2 regions of the Streptomyces sp. NPDC006687 genome follow, and region 2 is predicted to be linked to the other one. Evidence: predicted binding sites of a transcription regulator. Region 2 holds the regulator's gene; the other holds the start of a gene.
What was found. The regulator HrcA, encoded in region 2, represses chaperone genes, less so after heat shock. The targets are predictions, from matches to a motif close to TTNGCACTCNGNNNNNCNGAGTGCNAA.

Region 1: groL (chaperonin GroEL) is a predicted target of HrcA. The motif match lies at 3,133-3,159, and genes of this name have one in related genera.

The regions. Positions count from the first base shown of each region.
Region 1 is NZ_JBEYJJ010000014.1:30,444-38,106, reverse strand. It holds gene ABZ716_RS18595 (glucosyl-3-phosphoglycerate synthase) at 1-431, opposite strand, end outside; SAM riboswitch class I at 637-775, shown strand; gene thrC (threonine synthase) at 793-2,094, shown strand; gene ABZ716_RS18585 (MoaD/ThiS family protein) at 2,131-2,409, shown strand; gene ABZ716_RS18580 (cold-shock protein) at 2,806-3,012, shown strand; gene groL (chaperonin GroEL) at 3,356-4,978, shown strand; gene ABZ716_RS18570 (hypothetical protein) at 5,055-5,720, opposite strand; gene ABZ716_RS18565 (phosphoribosylanthranilate isomerase) at 5,846-6,472, shown strand; gene ABZ716_RS18560 (beta-glucanase) at 6,515-7,255, shown strand; gene ABZ716_RS18555 (PTS transporter subunit EIIC) at 7,352-7,663, opposite strand, start outside.
Region 2 is NZ_JBEYJJ010000002.1:96,448-104,110, reverse strand. It holds gene ABZ716_RS02805 (ribonuclease Z) at 1-781, opposite strand, end outside; gene ABZ716_RS02800 (histidine triad nucleotide-binding protein) at 788-1,147, opposite strand; gene ABZ716_RS02795 (16S rRNA (uracil(1498)-N(3))-methyltransferase) at 1,298-2,044, opposite strand; gene ABZ716_RS02790 (nitronate monooxygenase) at 2,055-3,134, opposite strand; gene dnaJ (molecular chaperone DnaJ) at 3,290-4,432, opposite strand; gene hrcA (heat-inducible transcriptional repressor HrcA) at 4,433-5,449, opposite strand; gene ABZ716_RS02775 (MBL fold metallo-hydrolase) at 5,609-6,340, shown strand; gene ABZ716_RS02770 (DUF3097 domain-containing protein) at 6,369-7,169, shown strand; gene hemW (radical SAM family heme chaperone HemW) at 7,235-7,663, opposite strand, start outside.

The DNA.
Region 1 (7,663 bases), on a different contig from region 2:
ACGATGCCGGAGACGAAGGCGGAGGTGAAGTCCCGCAGGTCGGCGTCGACGAAGCAGACGATCTCCCCGGTGGTGGCCAGCAGCGAGCGCCACAGCACCTCGCCCTTGCCGCGGACGGCCGGGACGCGCGGCAGGATCTCGTCGCGGTGCACCACCCGGGCGCCGGCCTTCGCCGCGATCTCGGCCGTGCGGTCGGCGGACCCGGAGTCGATCACCACGAGCTCGTCGACCAGGGGGACCGGCAGCCCCTCGATCAGGTCGCGCCGGATCACCTCCACGATCTGTCCGACCGTGGCCTCCTCGTCGAGGGCGGGCAGTACCACGCTCACGGTGGTCCCGGCCGCCCGTTTCCGGTCGAGCAGCTGGTCGAGCGGTCGGTCGGCGGCGGACCAGGAGCGGTCGGCCAGCCAGCGCTCCACCTCATCCAGCACTCTCAGCACTCCCTGATCATCCGGCGGCGGCATCGGACCCGGCTGTTTTCGGCCGGTTCGTGATCCATCTCGCGCTTCGGACAGCCGTCTCAACGCGCCGTCCCTTTCGGTTACAGTCTTGAACAACGCGAAGGCCCGCCACATGCCGGGGGTCCTCGCCACAAACGCACCGGCGCGCCATCGAGCGCGTGTGCCGGTGCCATACCGCTCATCCAGAGGGGCAGAGGGACACGGCCCGTTGAAGCCCCGGCAACCCTCCAGTCGGTTCTCGCTCGCGCGGGGCCCCGGCTAGGGAAGGTGCCAATTCCGTCTCATGGCGAAGTGCGCCATGGGGAAGATGAGGAGAAAGGGCCTCGCCATCATGGCTGCACAGACCGCCGCTATCCCTGCCCCGTCGGAGTCCACCGCCGCCGGATCCGTCGATCTCGGTCCCGCCACCGGCCTTTCCTGTCGTGAGTGCGGTACCCGTTTCGAGCTCGGCCCCATCTTCGCCTGCGTCGAGTGCTTCGGTCCGCTGGAGGTCGCCTACGAGCTGCCCGCCGGCGACCCTGAGGCGCTGCGCGCGGCGATCGAGGCCGGCCCCAACAACATCTGGCGCTACGCCCCGCTGCTGCCCGTCCCCGCGGACGTGGCGTCCAAGCCGAGCCTGAACCCGGGGTTCACCAAGCTCGTGGACGCGCGGAACCTGGCCAAGGAGCTGGGCGTCACCGGCAAGCTGTACGTCAAGGACGACTCCGGCAACCCGACGCACTCCTTCAAGGACCGCGTCGTGGCCATCGCCGTCGAGGCGGCCCGCGCGTTCGGCTTCACCACCCTCTCCTGCTCCTCCACGGGCAACCTGGCCGGCGCCGTCGGCGCGGCGGCGGCCCGCGCGGGCTTCCGCTCCTGCGTGTTCATCCCGCACGACCTGGAGCAGGGCAAGGTCGTCATGGCCGGTGTCTACGGTGGCGAGCTGGTCGGCATCGAGGGCAACTACGACGACGTCAACCGCTTCTGCTCCGAGCTCATCGGTGACCCGCTGGGCGAGGGCTGGGGCTTCGTCAACGTCAACCTGCGCCCCTACTACGGGGAGGGTTCCAAGACCCTCGCCTACGAGATCTGTGAGCAGCTCGGCTGGCAGCTTCCCGACCAGATCGTCATCCCGATCGCGTCCGGATCGCAGCTGACCAAGATCGACAAGGGTCTCCAGGAGCTGATCAAGCTCGGTCTGGTCGAGGACAAGCCGTACCGGATCTTCGGCGCCCAGGCCGAGGGCTGCTCCCCGGTGTCCACCGCCTTCAAGGCCGGGCACGACGTGGTCCGCCCGCAGAAGCCGGACACGATCGCCAAGTCCCTGGCCATCGGCAACCCTGCGGACGGCCCGTACGTGCTCGACATCGCCCGCCGCACCGGCGGCTTCGTCGAGGACGTCAACGACGAGCAGGTCGTCGAGGCGATCCGGATCCTGGCTCAGACCGAGGGCATCTTCGCCGAGACCGCGGGCGGTGTGACCGTCGGCGTGACGAAGAAGCTCATCGAGAACGGGCTCCTGGACCCCTCGCTGACCACCGTGGTCCTGAACACCGGTGACGGCCTCAAGACCCTGGAGGCGGTGGCCGGCACCGGCCAGACCGCCACCATCCGCCCGAGCCTGGACGCGTTCCGCGCCGCCGGCCTGGCCTGACCCTTCCCTCGCACTACACGGAAAGGCGGTAGCGCCATGAGCGTCAACGTCCGCATCCCCACCATCCTGCGCACCTACACCGGCGGCGCCGCCGAGGTCCCGGCCGAGGGCGCGACCCTGGCCGAGGTCATCGACTCCCTGGAGGCGAACCACCCGGGCATCGCCGCGCGCGTCCTGGACGACCAGGGCAAGCTGCGCCGCTTCGTGAACGTCTACGTCAACGACGACGACGTGCGCTTCGAGGGCGGCCTGCAGGCGGCGACGCCGGACGGCGCGGGCGTTTCGATCATTCCCGCCGTGGCGGGCGGCTGCTGACGCGCGAAGAGCGTCGCGCCGCATTCTGAATTGCCCCCTCCGCTAAAAGCGGAGGGGGCAATTCTGCTTGATTGGGCGCGGTAGAGTTGGGGAAGTCCCCTCCGTCGTTCTTGCCCGCCGCATATGAACGGGCAGGAAGAGGGTTGACATTGAGTCAACATGCACGTGTCTTTTGGGGCATTGGTGCGGCTTGTCTGGCCCGACTTGCCCAGGAATAGGCCAAATTTTCAGCCCATTTCCACATGCGTTCGTGTCCAGATTTCTCGTCGGAATGACCTGTTGCAGACAGCAGCGGTGCAGATACATTCAGCCCCGGTCGAGGCGTTCCGGCGCAAGTTCTGACCCGGGTCCGCGAAGTGCGGACCTGCGCAAGGGCCAGTAATAGGGGAGTTAGGCATGGCTCAGGGCACCGTCAAGTGGTTCAACGCGGAGAAGGGCTACGGCTTCATCGCGGTCGACGGTGGTGCGGATGTGTTCGTCCACTACAGCGCCATCCAGATGGACGGGTACCGCACCCTTGAAGAGGGTCAGCGGGTCGAGTTCGAGATCTCGCAGGGTCAGAAGGGTCCGCAGGCTGACATGGTCAAGCTGGCGGCCGGCTGAGTCGAAGCGCGATCGGCCACCGACGCACGCACCAACACGTGAGGGGCCCACATCCTGTCCAGGATGCGGGCCCCTCACGTGTGTCCGGTGCGCCGACCCGCCCGGCATGGCTCGAAGCCGCTTGCACTCGGAGGGGCCGAGTGCTAATCATTGGCGTTAGCACTCTCCGGGTGAGAGTGCTACAAGACGAGGACCGGGCCGGTGAGGCCCGCAGGGTCCGGCGGGAAGGAACCGCCGGATCGGCAGGCCGTCCGTCGCGGGCGCGGGCGCGGTCCGGAGCAATCCACCCTCCCCTGACGTCTGGCGGCGTAGGGGGAACCCCAGTCCTGGAGGACCACTTCAGATGGCCAAGATCATTTCGTTCAACGAGGAGGCCCGGCGCGGTCTCGAGCGTGGCATGAACCAGCTCGCCGACGCCGTCAAGGTCACCCTTGGCCCCAAGGGTCGCAACGTCGTCCTTGAGAAGAAGTGGGGTGCGCCCACGATCACCAACGACGGCGTCTCCATCGCCAAGGAGATCGAGCTCGAGGACCCGTACGAGAAGATCGGCGCCGAGCTGGTCAAGGAAGTCGCCAAGAAGACGGACGATGTCGCCGGCGACGGTACGACCACCGCCACGGTCCTCGCCCAGGCGCTCGTCCGCGAGGGTCTGCGCAACGTGGCCGCCGGTGCCAACCCGATGGCCCTCAAGCGTGGTATCGAGAAGGCCGTCGAGGCCGTCTCCGCCGCCCTGCTCGCCCAGGCCAAGGATGTCGAGACCAAGGAGCAGATCGCTTCCACGGCCTCCATCTCCGCCGCCGACACCCAGATCGGCGAGCTCATCGCCGAGGCCATGGACAAGGTCGGCAAGGAAGGCGTCATCACCGTCGAGGAGTCCCAGACCTTCGGTCTGGAGCTGGAGCTCACCGAGGGTATGCGCTTCGACAAGGGCTACATCTCGGCGTACTTCGCCACCGACATGGAGCGTATGGAGGCGTCCCTCGACGACCCGTACATCCTGATCGTCAACTCCAAGATCGGCTCGGTCAAGGACCTGCTGCCGCTCCTGGAGAAGGTCATGCAGTCCGGCAAGCCGCTGCTGATCATCGCCGAGGATGTCGAGGGCGAGGCCCTGTCGACCCTGGTCGTCAACAAGATCCGCGGCACCTTCAAGTCCGTCGCCGTCAAGGCCCCGGGCTTCGGCGACCGCCGCAAGGCCATGCTCGGCGACATCGCCATCCTCACCGGTGGCACGGTCATCTCCGAGGAGGTCGGCCTCAAGCTGGAGAACGCCGGTCTCGACCTGCTCGGCCGCGCCCGCAAGGTCGTCATCACCAAGGACGAGACGACCATCGTCGACGGTGCCGGTGACAGCGACCAGGTCCAGGGCCGCGTCAACCAGATCCGCGCCGAGATCGAGAACTCCGACTCGGACTACGACCGCGAGAAGCTCCAGGAGCGCCTCGCGAAGCTGGCCGGCGGCGTGGCCGTCATCAAGGCCGGTGCCGCGACCGAGGTCGAGCTCAAGGAGCGCAAGCACCGCATCGAGGACGCCGTCCGCAACGCGAAGGCGGCCGTCGAAGAGGGCATCGTCGCCGGTGGTGGCGTGGCCCTGCTCCAGGCGTCCTCGGTCTTCGAGAAGCTGGAGCTCACCGGTGACGAGGCGACCGGCGCCAACGCCGTGAAGCTCGCGCTGGAGGCCCCGCTGAAGCAGATCGCCGTCAACGGTGGTCTCGAGGGCGGCGTCGTCGTGGAGAAGGTGCGCAACCTCCCGATCGGCCACGGTCTGAACGCCGCGACCGGCGAGTACGTCGACATGATCGCCGAGGGCATCATCGACCCGGCGAAGGTCACGCGTTCCGCGCTGCAGAACGCCGCGTCCATCGCCGCGCTGTTCCTGACCACCGAGGCCGTCATCGCCGACAAGCCCGAGAAGGCCGGCGCCGGTGCGCCGGGCGGCATGCCGGGCGGTGACATGGACTTCTGATCGGCCTCGGCTGATCGGCTGTTCTCGACCGAGGGCGGCGCTCCTTCCACGCGAAGGGGTGCCGCCCTCGGGCGTTTCACCCCCGCCTCGCGCCGCGCGGCCGGCGCCCGCGCTTCTGGTACGCCTCGTGGACCGCGCCGGCCAGCCCCAGCAGGACGGCCGCCCCGACCGTGACCCCCGCCGCGACGCGCATGCCCCCGCCGTGGACGTGCCTGGCGGCCAGCGGGGCGACCCTGCCCTGCGGGTCGTACACCACCGCCAGTGCCTGGCCCTCCTTCGCCAGCCGCGCGAAGGCGTCCAACTCGGTCGGGCCGCCCGCGGGACAGCGCAGCAGATGGCCGTACGAGGTGCGGCTCGTGGTGGTCCAGTGGCCGTCGGCGTCCATGGAGGAGTCCGTCTCGGTGCGCTGGGTGACCTTCAGGACGACGCAGCTGATCTCCACGCCCCGGTCTTCCAGCACGCTGTGCCCCACCGACACCAGCGCCAGCATGGCCCCGAGACCCGCCGGGAGGGCGGACGCGGCGATGACCCCGGCCTCGCGCCGCGCGGCGAGCGCGGCGTGGCCCCCGAGCAGGAGCAGGGGCAGCAGCACCCCGCCGAGGAGGTACCCCCAGCCGCCGAGCCGCCCGTACGCCGACTCCCAGGCGGCGCCGAAAGCCAGGGCGGCGGCCAGCAGCGGCGCGGCCACCGCCACCGCCGTGCGCCCGATCCCCCTGGCCCATCCCCCGTCCCACCCCGCCATGGCCGCCTCCCCCGGGGGTTCGTCCCCGCCCTTCCAGGGAAGCGCGAAGGCCGCGCCCGGTAAAGGGGGCCGACGCCTGCTGGGACGCGGCGGCACCGGACGGCCGGGTTTGGTTGACTGGCGGTATGAGCGAGGGCGAGAGCGTGTTCATCAAGATCTGCGGGCTGAAGACGCCCGAGGACGTCGACGTGGCCGTGGCCGCCGGGGCCGGCGCCGTCGGGTTCGTGCTCGCGCCGGGCAGCCCCCGTACGGTCACCGCGGCTCTGGCGCGGGAGCTCGGCGCGCGGGTCCCGGAGGGGGTGCTCACCGTCGGGGTGTTCCGGGGGCAGCCCCTGGAGGAGGTGCGCCGGCTCACCGAGGAGAGCGGCGTGCGCGGGGTGCAGCTGCACGGCGACGAAGGCCCCGGGTTCTACGAGGAACTCCGTGCCCCGGGCCGGACCCTGCTGCGGGCCACCGCCGAGCATGTCGCGCGCTGCGGGGAGTACGGCGAGGACCTGCTGCTGATCGACGCCCCCGACCCTGGCTCCGGCACCCCCTGGAATTGGGGATCCGCCCAGTTCAGGGCGCCGCAGGGCCGCTGGCTGCTGGCCGGCGGGCTCAGCCCGGCCAACGTCCGCGAGGCCGTCCGGGCCACCGGCGCCTGGGGCGTGGACGTCTCCAGCGGGGTCGAGCGGGAGCGCGGAGTGAAGTCCCCCGAGCTGATCCGGGCCTTCATCGATGCCGCCACGCAATCATGTGATTACTCTGTGTGAGAACATGGGGGTGTCGGCCTGGCCGGCGGGCAGAACACCTTCATGGAATCGGACCACTCCGGATGGCTGCGGCGCCTGACCCGCCGCCTCCTCCCCGCAGCCGGCGGCGGGGGCCTGCCGGTGCTCACGCCGGGCCGCACCCCCGTCCTCACCGCCGACTTCACCTCGACCGCCCAGTGGGTGGCCGGCCGCTCCTGGGCCTATCCCGACGGCGGCCCGGTCAACCCGGGCGACAACAAACTCGACCACCTCGTCTCCGACCCCGCCTACAGCCGCAGCGGCACCTTCCGGGCCACCCGCCGCCCCGACGGCAACTGGGACACCGGGCTGCTCACCACCGAGGGCAGCGACCAGGAGTTCATGGTCCGCACCGGCGACGTCCTGGAGGCCCGCGTCAGACTGCCCGCCGAGACGGGGGCCTGGCCCGCGATCTGGACCTGGCGGGACGGCGGCCAGGAGATCGACGTCTTCGAGTACCACCCCGACAACCCCGACCTCCTCGAACTCTCCAACCACGTCCGCGAGGCCCACCGTTACTACCGCGACCCCTCCGTCCGTCCCGGCGCGTGGATCGACCTCAGGACCGAGTTCGGCAGGCGGTCCGTCGTCTGGTGGGTCAACGGCGTCCGGGCCTTCTCCGACGGCCGGGGCGTGGGCCGCGGCTGGCGGGCGTACCTCATCGTCAACCTGTCCGTCAGCGCCGGCCGCTACCACCCGGCGCCGGCACCGGAGCAGACGGAGATGTCGTACGAGGTGTCGGAACTGCGCGTCTACCGGGCGTAGGCCGCCGGGCCCGGTCGGGCGCCGCTCCGGCCGCGCGCTCCCCGGGCCTCAGGCCGTCGCGTCCCGGCCGGGCAGGAGCGGTGGGAGCGGTGCGGCTCAGGCCAGGGCCGGTTGTTCCGTGGGCCGGCCGGGGGTGGTGGGGTCCGCTGGGTCCGGGCCGGTGTTGAGGTCGTCGAGCATGCGGGGGGTGAAGCCGAAGAAGTACGTCGCCGCGAAGCCCGTCACGTAGCCCGTGAGCAGGCCGCCCGCGTAGACGCCCAGGGCCGCGGCTCTCCCCGGGGTGCCCTCCAGCAGCGGGAACAGCGCCCAGCCGGAGGGGCCGATCGCGGTCGAGCCGAAGGCCACGCCCAGCTGGTGGAACAGCCCGACGAACGCTCCGCCCGCCGCGCCGCCGACGCAGGCGGTGAC
Region 2 (7,663 bases):
TCAGCACCAGGTGCCGGACCCCTGCCTCCCGCGCCACCCCGGCGGCCTGGGCGGCGGTCAGGTGCCCGTGGTCGGCGGCCAGCCCCTCGTCGGCGTCCAGGAACGTGGACTCGATGACCAGCATGTCGCAGCCCTCGGCCAGCTCCTCCACCCCGGAGCACAGCCGGGTGTCCATGACGAAGGCGAACCGCTGCCCGGGCCGGTGCTCGCTGACCTCCTCCAGGGTGACCTCCCCCAGCCGGCCCTCGCGCTGGATCCGCCCCACGTCCGGGCCCTTGATCCCGTGCCGCGCGAGCAGTTCCGGCCGCATCCTGCGCCCGTCGGGCTCGGTCAGGCGGTAGCCGAAGGACTCCACCGGGTGCGAGAGGCGGCGGGCCTCCAGGGTGTACGAGGGGCCCTGCGCGAGCACCTCGTCCCGGGCGACCGGCTCCTCCCGGAGGCGGACGGTCTCCCGGTAGGCGGTGGCGTACCGCAGCCGGTCGAAGAACTTCTGCCCGGAGGCCGGGTAGTGCGCGGTCACGGGGTGCGGGACCTGGTCGAGGTTGATCCGCTGGATCACCCCGGCGAGGCCGAGGCTGTGGTCACCGTGGAAGTGGGTGACGCAGATCCGGTTGATGTCGTGGGCCGCGACCCCGGCCCGCAGCATCTGCCGCTGCGTTCCCTCGCCCGGGTCGAAGAGGATGCCCTCGCCGTCCCAGCGCAGTAGGTAGCCGTTGTGGTTGCGGTGGCGGGTGGGCACCTGGCTGGCCGTGCCGAGGACCACGAACTCGCGTACGGACACCGGTGGCTACCCGGGCGGCCACTGGAGGCCGCGGCCGCCCAGGACGTGCAGGTGGGCGTGGAAGACGGTCTGGCCCGCGGCGGCGCCGGTGTTGAACACGACCCGGTAGCCGGGCTCGTCGATCTTCTCGTCGGCGGCGATCTGCCCGGCCTCGCGCAGTATGTCGGCGATCACGGTCGGCTCGGCGGCGGCGAGGGAGGCCGCGTCGGGGTAGTGCAGCTTGGGGATGACCAGCACGTGGGTGGGCGCCTGCGGGTTGATGTCCCGGAAGGCGATGGTGGTCTCGGTCTCCCGGACCACCGTCGCAGGGATCTTGCCCTCGACGATCTTGCAGAACAGGCAGTCCGCCTGCGGTTCCCCGGCCATGGCCGCGCCTCCCGTGAAGTGGATCGGTCGGGGCATGCTACCGGCCCGGCCCCGCACCGGGCCCGCCGGGCGAGCGGGGCTCGACCGTCCGCCCCCGCCGGCCCGAGGGCTCCGCCGATGCCGTTCCCCGGCGCGCGCCCCGCTGGGGGCCTACGCCCAGCGTCCGGTGCGGGCCAGCAGGACCGCCGTGGCCGCCGTGCCCGCCGTCGAGGTGCGCAGGACGCTGCGGCCCAGGCGGTACGGGCGGGCGCCCGCCTCCGCGAAGACGGCCAGCTCCTCCGGGGAGACCCCGCCCTCGGGGCCGACCACCAGCACCACCGAGCCCGACTCCGGCAGCGCGGCCGTCGCCAGGGGCTCCGAGGCGGCCTCGCGGTCCTCGTGGAGCACCATCGCCAGGTCGGCGCCCGCCAGCAGCGCCGCCACCTGCTTCGTGGACAGCGCCTCACCCACCTCCGGGAACCGGACCCGCCGCGCCTGCTTGCCCGACTCGCGGGCGGTGGAACGCCACTTGGCCAGCGACTTGGCCCCGCGCTCACCCCGCCACTGGGTGATGCACCGCGACGCCTGCCACGGCACGATGGCGTCGACCCCGGTCTCGGTCATCGTCTCCACCGCGACCTCGCCCCGGTCGCCCTTCGGCAGCGCCTGCACCACCGTGATCCGTACCGCGGGCTCCGGCTCCTCGCGGATCCCGTGCAGGTCCGTGAGCACCAGGCGGTCCTTGCCCTCGGCCGCCTTGACCACGCCCTCCGTCCAGCGGCCCCGCCCGTCGGTGAGGACCACGTCCTCGCCCGGGCCCAGCCGCTTCACGGACACCGCGTGCCGCCCCTCGGCGCCCTCCAGCACGAACTGCGGCCCCGCGGGGACCTCTTCGACCACGAACACGGGGGCCGTCATGACGCTCTCCTCATCTGCAACACACCTTCGACGCGTTCTGCGCCTGGGCCAGTTCGGCCGCCAGCACCTCCACCAGCTCCCCGGCCGGCAGCGCCCGGGCCAGCCGGTGCCCCTGCCCCGCCCACAGCGCCATGCCCTGAGGGTCCCCCGCCGCGGCGGCCGCCTTGCGCAGCCCCGAGGTCAGGTGATGGATCTGGGGGTAGGCGGCCGGGGCGTAGGGGCCGTGCTCGCGCACGAAGCGGTTCACCAGGCCGCGCGCCGGCCGGCCCGAGAAGGCCCGGGTGAGCTCGGTGTGCGGGAACGCCGGGTCGGTCAGGGCCTGCTTGTGCAGCAGGTGGGCGCCCGACTCCCGGCAGGCCAGGAAGGCCGTGCCCAGCTGCGCGGACTCCGCGCCGGCCGCGAGCAGCGCCGCGATCTGCGCGCCCCGCATCACCCCGCCCGCCGCGATGATCGGCAGCGCCACGGCCTCCCGTACCTGGGTGACCAGGGCGAGCAGGCCGACGCCCGCCGTGCCGTCGGTCTGCGGGTCGTCGTGGTGGGTGCCCTGGTGGCCGCCGGCCTCGACGCCCTGGACGCAGACGGCGTCGGCGCCGGCCGCCTCGGCGGTACGGGCCTCCTCGGGCGAGGTCACGGTGACGATGGTGCGGGTGCCGACCGCCCGCAGGCGCGCGAGGGCGGCGGGGTCGGGGCAGCCGAAGGTGAAGGAGACGACCCGCACCGGGTCCTCCAGCAGGATGGCGAGCTTGGCGTCGTAGCCGTCGTCGGAGGTACCGATGATGTCCTCCTCGGCGAGGGAGACCTCGTACCAGCTCGCCTCGCCCGCCAGCTGCCCGCGGTACGCCTCGACGGCGGCCGGGTCGACGTAGCCGGTCTGCGGCAGGAGGAGGTTCACGCCGAAGGGGCGCCGGGTGAGCCCGCGCGTCTGCTTGATCTCCTGGTACATGCCGTCGGCGGTCTTGTAGCCGCCGGCCAGGAAACCGAGCCCGCCCGCTTCGCACACGGCGGCGACGAGGGGCGGGCCGGAGACGCCGCCCGCCATGGGAGCCTGCACGATCGGGTAGGGGTGGAGACCGTTCGGTGCGGAGGACATGGACTGCATCGTGCCATGTCCGGGTCACGGCGCCGAATCATGGCATTCGCCTGGCATAGTCCGCTTTCCCGTCGGCCCGGCGGCGGGGCCCGCAACGGCGAGGAGCCCGGTACGGGGTCCCCCGTACCGGGCTCCTGCACTGCCGTCCGCGGCGGTCAGCGACCGTTGAACGCGTCCTTCAGGCGGCTGAACAGGCCCTGCTGGCCCGGAGCGAACTGGCCCATGGGCCGCTCCTCGCCGCGCAGCTTGGCGAGCTGGCGCAGCAGCTCCTCCTGCTGGGCGTCCAGCTTGCCGGGCGTGGTGACCTCGACGTGGACGATCAGGTCGCCGCGGCCGCCGCCGCGCAGGTGCGTGACACCGCGGCCGTGCAGCGGGATCGCCTGGCCGGACTGGGTCCCGGGCCGGATGTCGATCTCCTCCATGCCGTCCAGCGTCTCCAGCGGGCACTTGGTGCCCAGGGCCGCGGCCGTCATGGGGATGGTGACCGTGCAGTGCAGGTCGTCCCCGCGCCGCTGGAAGGTCGGGTGCGCCAGCTCGTGGATCTCCACGTACAGGTCGCCGGCGGGGCCGCCGCCGGGGCCGACCTCGCCCTCGCCCGCGAGCTGGATCCGGGTGCCGTTCTCGACGCCGGCCGGGATCTTGACCGTCAGGCTGCGGCGGGAGCGGACCCGGCCGTCGCCCGCGCACTCCGGGCACGGGGTGGGGACGACCGTGCCGAAGCCCTGGCACTGCGGGCAGGGGCGCGAGGTCATGACCTGGCCCAGGAAGGACCGGGTGACCTGGGAGACCTCACCGCGGCCGCGGCACATGTCACAGGTCTGCGCGGAGGTGCCGGGGGCGGCGCCCTCACCGGAGCAGGTGCCGCAGACCACGGCGGTGTCGACCTGGATGTCCTTGGTCGTGCCGAAGGCGGCCTCGTCCAGCTCCAGGTCGAGGCGGATCATGGCGTCCTGGCCGCGGCGGGTGCGCGAGCGCGGGCCGCGCTGCGAAGCCTGGCCGAAGAAGGCGTCCATGATGTCGGAGAAGTTGCCGAAGCCGCCCGCGCCGAAGCCGCCCGCGCCGCCACCGCCGCCGCCCGAGGAGGACAGCGGGTCGCCGCCGAGGTCGTAGACCTGCTTCTTCTGCGGGTCCGAGAGGACCTCGTAGGCCGCGTTGATCTCCTTGAAGCGCTCCTGCGTCTTCGGGTCCGGGTTCACGTCCGGGTGGAGTTCACGGGCCAGGCGACGGAATGCCTTCTTGATCTCGTCCTGGGATGCGTCGCGGCGCACGCCGAGTACGGCGTAGTAGTCCGTGGCCACTTACGACTCCGCCAGGATCTGTCCGACGTAACGTGCCACTGCGCGTACCGCTCCCATCGTTCCGGGGTAGTCCATGCGGGTCGGTCCGACCACGCCGAGTTTGGCGACTGCTTCGCCGCCCGAACCGTAGCCGACGGAGACGACGGACGTGGAGTTGAGCCCCTCGTAGGCGTTCTCGTGCCCGATCCGTACGGCCATTCCCGACTCTCCGGCCTCACCCAGCAGCTTGAGGAGCACCACGTGCTCCTCAAGCGCTTCGAGCACCGGCCTGATCGTCAGGGGAAAATCATGTCCGAAGCGCGTGAGGTTGGCGGTGCCGCCGATCATCAGCCGCTCCTCCGCCTCCTCGGCCAGCGTTTCGAGAAGGGTGGCGAGCACGGCCTTGACGGTGGCCCGGTCCTCGACCTCGAAGGACTCCGGGAGGTCCTGTACGAGGTTCGGCACGTCGGTGAACCGACGGCCGACGACCCGGCTGTTGAGGCGTGCCCGCAGGTCGGCGAGGGATTGCTCGCCGAAGGGGGTCTGGGTGTCGACCAGACGCTGCTCGACCCGCCCGGTGTCGGTGATCAGCACGAGCATCAGCCGGGCCGGGGCCAGCGACAGCAGCTCGACGTGCCGGACGGTGGAACGGGTCAGCGACGGGTACTGGACGACGGCGACCTGGCGGGTGAGCTGCGCGAGCAGCCGCACCGTGCGGCCCACGACGTCGTCGAGGTCGACGGCCCCGTCGAGGAAGTTCTGGATGGCCCGGCGCTCGGGCGTGGACAGCGGCTTGACCCCGGCCAGCCGGTCGACGAAGAGGCGGTAGCCCTTGTCGGTGGGGATCCGGCCGGCGCTGGTGTGGGGCTGGGCGATGTAGCCCTCCTCCTCCAGCACGGCCATGTCGTTGCGCACGGTGGCGGGCGAGACGCCCAGTTTGTGCCGCTCGGTGAGGGCCTTGGACCCGACGGGCTCCTCCGTGCCGACATAGTCCTGGACGATGGCGCGGAGCACCTCGAGTCTGCGTTCACTGAGCATGCGCGCACACCTCCGGATGCGGGTCGGTCGGCCGGTCCTGGCCGGGCTCTCTCGGGCGGGCTGGCACTCTGGTGGTCCGAGTGCCAGGAATCCCCCGGTCAGTGTACGGCCGGGTAGTACGCCGCGGGCAAGGGCGGCCCGCCAGGGTAGCGTCGCGGCATGGACGTGCGTTGGGAAGAGGCGGGCTGGGAACGGGTGACCCCGCGGGTGGGCCGGCGACGGCTCCCGGTGTGGGACTGCACGGTGGGACTGGTGGTGGGAGCGGATTCGGTGCTCCTGATCGACCCCGGATCCAGCGTGCGGGAGGGGGCGGCCGTCCGGGCCGAGGCGGAGCGGCTGACCGGCCGGCACGTGACCCATATCGCATTCACGCACGGACATTTCGATCATGTGCTGGGTGGCGCGGCCTTCGCGGGCGCCCGGTCCTACGGGGCGGTCGGGCTGGACCGGCTGATGGCGACCCCCGGCGGCCGGGAGGAGCTGCGGACGAGCGCGGTGGCCCACGGCCTGGCCGGGGAGGAGGCCGCCGAGGCGTGCGGCCTGCTCCGGGCCCCGGAGCACCTGGTGTCGGGCGAGTGGACGCTGGAGCTGGGCGGGGTGCAGGTGCTGCTGGCCAACGTCGGGCCCGCGCACTCGCAGCACGACCTGGCCGTCTTCGTGCCGGGCGAGCGGGAGGCGGTGTTCTGCGGGGACCTGGTCGAGGAGTCGGGCGAGCCCCAGGCGGGCTCGGACGCGGTGCCGGGCCAGTGGCCGGCCGCCCTGGACCGGCTGCTGGCGCTGGGCGGGGAGGACGCGCTGTACGTGCCGGGTCACGGAGCGGTGGTCGACGCGGGCTTCGTGCGTGCGCAACGCGCCACACTGGCGGACCGGTTCGGCGTGTCGCGGGCGTGAGGGCGGCCGCGCTCCTAGTGTCGGCCGGATGCGTGAGTACTCCCCCGACCTGACCCCGCAGTGGAAGCGCGCCAAGGCCGTGCCGGAGGTGCCGGCCGACCCCGGTCTGGTGGTCGAGGTGGCGGGTACGGACTTCTGCGGGGCGGTGGTGGCCTGCGAGGCGGGCACGGTGACCCTGGAGGACCGGTTCGGCAAGCGGCGGGTGTTCCCGCTGGAGCCGCGCGGCTTCCTGCTGGAGGGGGCGGTGGTGACGCTGACCCGCCCGTCACGGGCGCCCGCCGCGCCGGCCCGTACGGCCTCGGGCTCGGTCGCCGTTCCGGGGGCACGGGCGCGGGTGGCGCGGGCGGGGCGGATCTACGTGGAGGGGCGGCACGACGCCGAGCTGGTCGAGCGGGTCTGGGGCGACGACCTGCGGATCGAGGGCGTGGTGGTGGAGTACCTGGAGGGGATCGACGACCTCGCGGCCGTGGTGGCGGAGTTCGCCCCGGGGCCGGACGCCCGGCTGGGCGTGCTGGTGGACCATCTGGTGCCGGGGTCCAAGGAGTCCCGTATCGCGGCGTCGGTGACCTCGCCGGACGTGCTGGTGGTGGGCCACCCGTACGTGGACGTCTGGCAGGCGGTGAAGCCGTCGGCGCTGGGCATCGCGGCGTGGCCGCGGGTCCCGAGGGGCCAGGACTGGAAGACGGGCGTCTGCCGGGCCCTGGGCTGGCCGGAGCACACGGGGGCCGCCTGGCAGCACATCCTGTCCCGTGTGACCTCCTACCGCGACCTGGAGCCGACGCTGCTGGGGCGGGTGGAGGAACTGATCGACTTCGTCACGGCCCCCTGACCGGGCAGCGGCAGCGCGCCGCCGAACCCGGTCCCCCGGGGGCTGCGGTTCACTCCGGGGAGTGATCAGTCCACCAGGTCCCGCACCACCGCGTCCGCCAGCAGCCGCCCGCGCAGGGTCAGCACCGCCCGCCCGGCCTCGTACGGGACCGCCTCCAGCAGGCCGTCGGCCAGGGCGCGGCGGGAGGCCGCCAGGCCCGCCGGGGCCAGGAGGGACAGCGGGACGCCCTCGACCAGGCGGAGCTCCAGCAGGATCCGCTCCACCCGCCGGTCCTCGTCCGACAGCAGCTCGCGCCCCGCGCCCGGGGAGCGTCCCTCGGCGAGGGCGGCCGCGTAGGCGCCGGGGTGCTTGACGTTCCACCAGCGGACCCCGCCGACGTGCGAGTGGGCTCCGGGGCCGGCGCCCCACCAGTCGGCCCCGCGCCAGTACAGCTCGTTGTGCAGGCAGCGGCCGGCCTCGGTGGTCGCCCAGTTCGAGACCTCGTACCAGGAGTA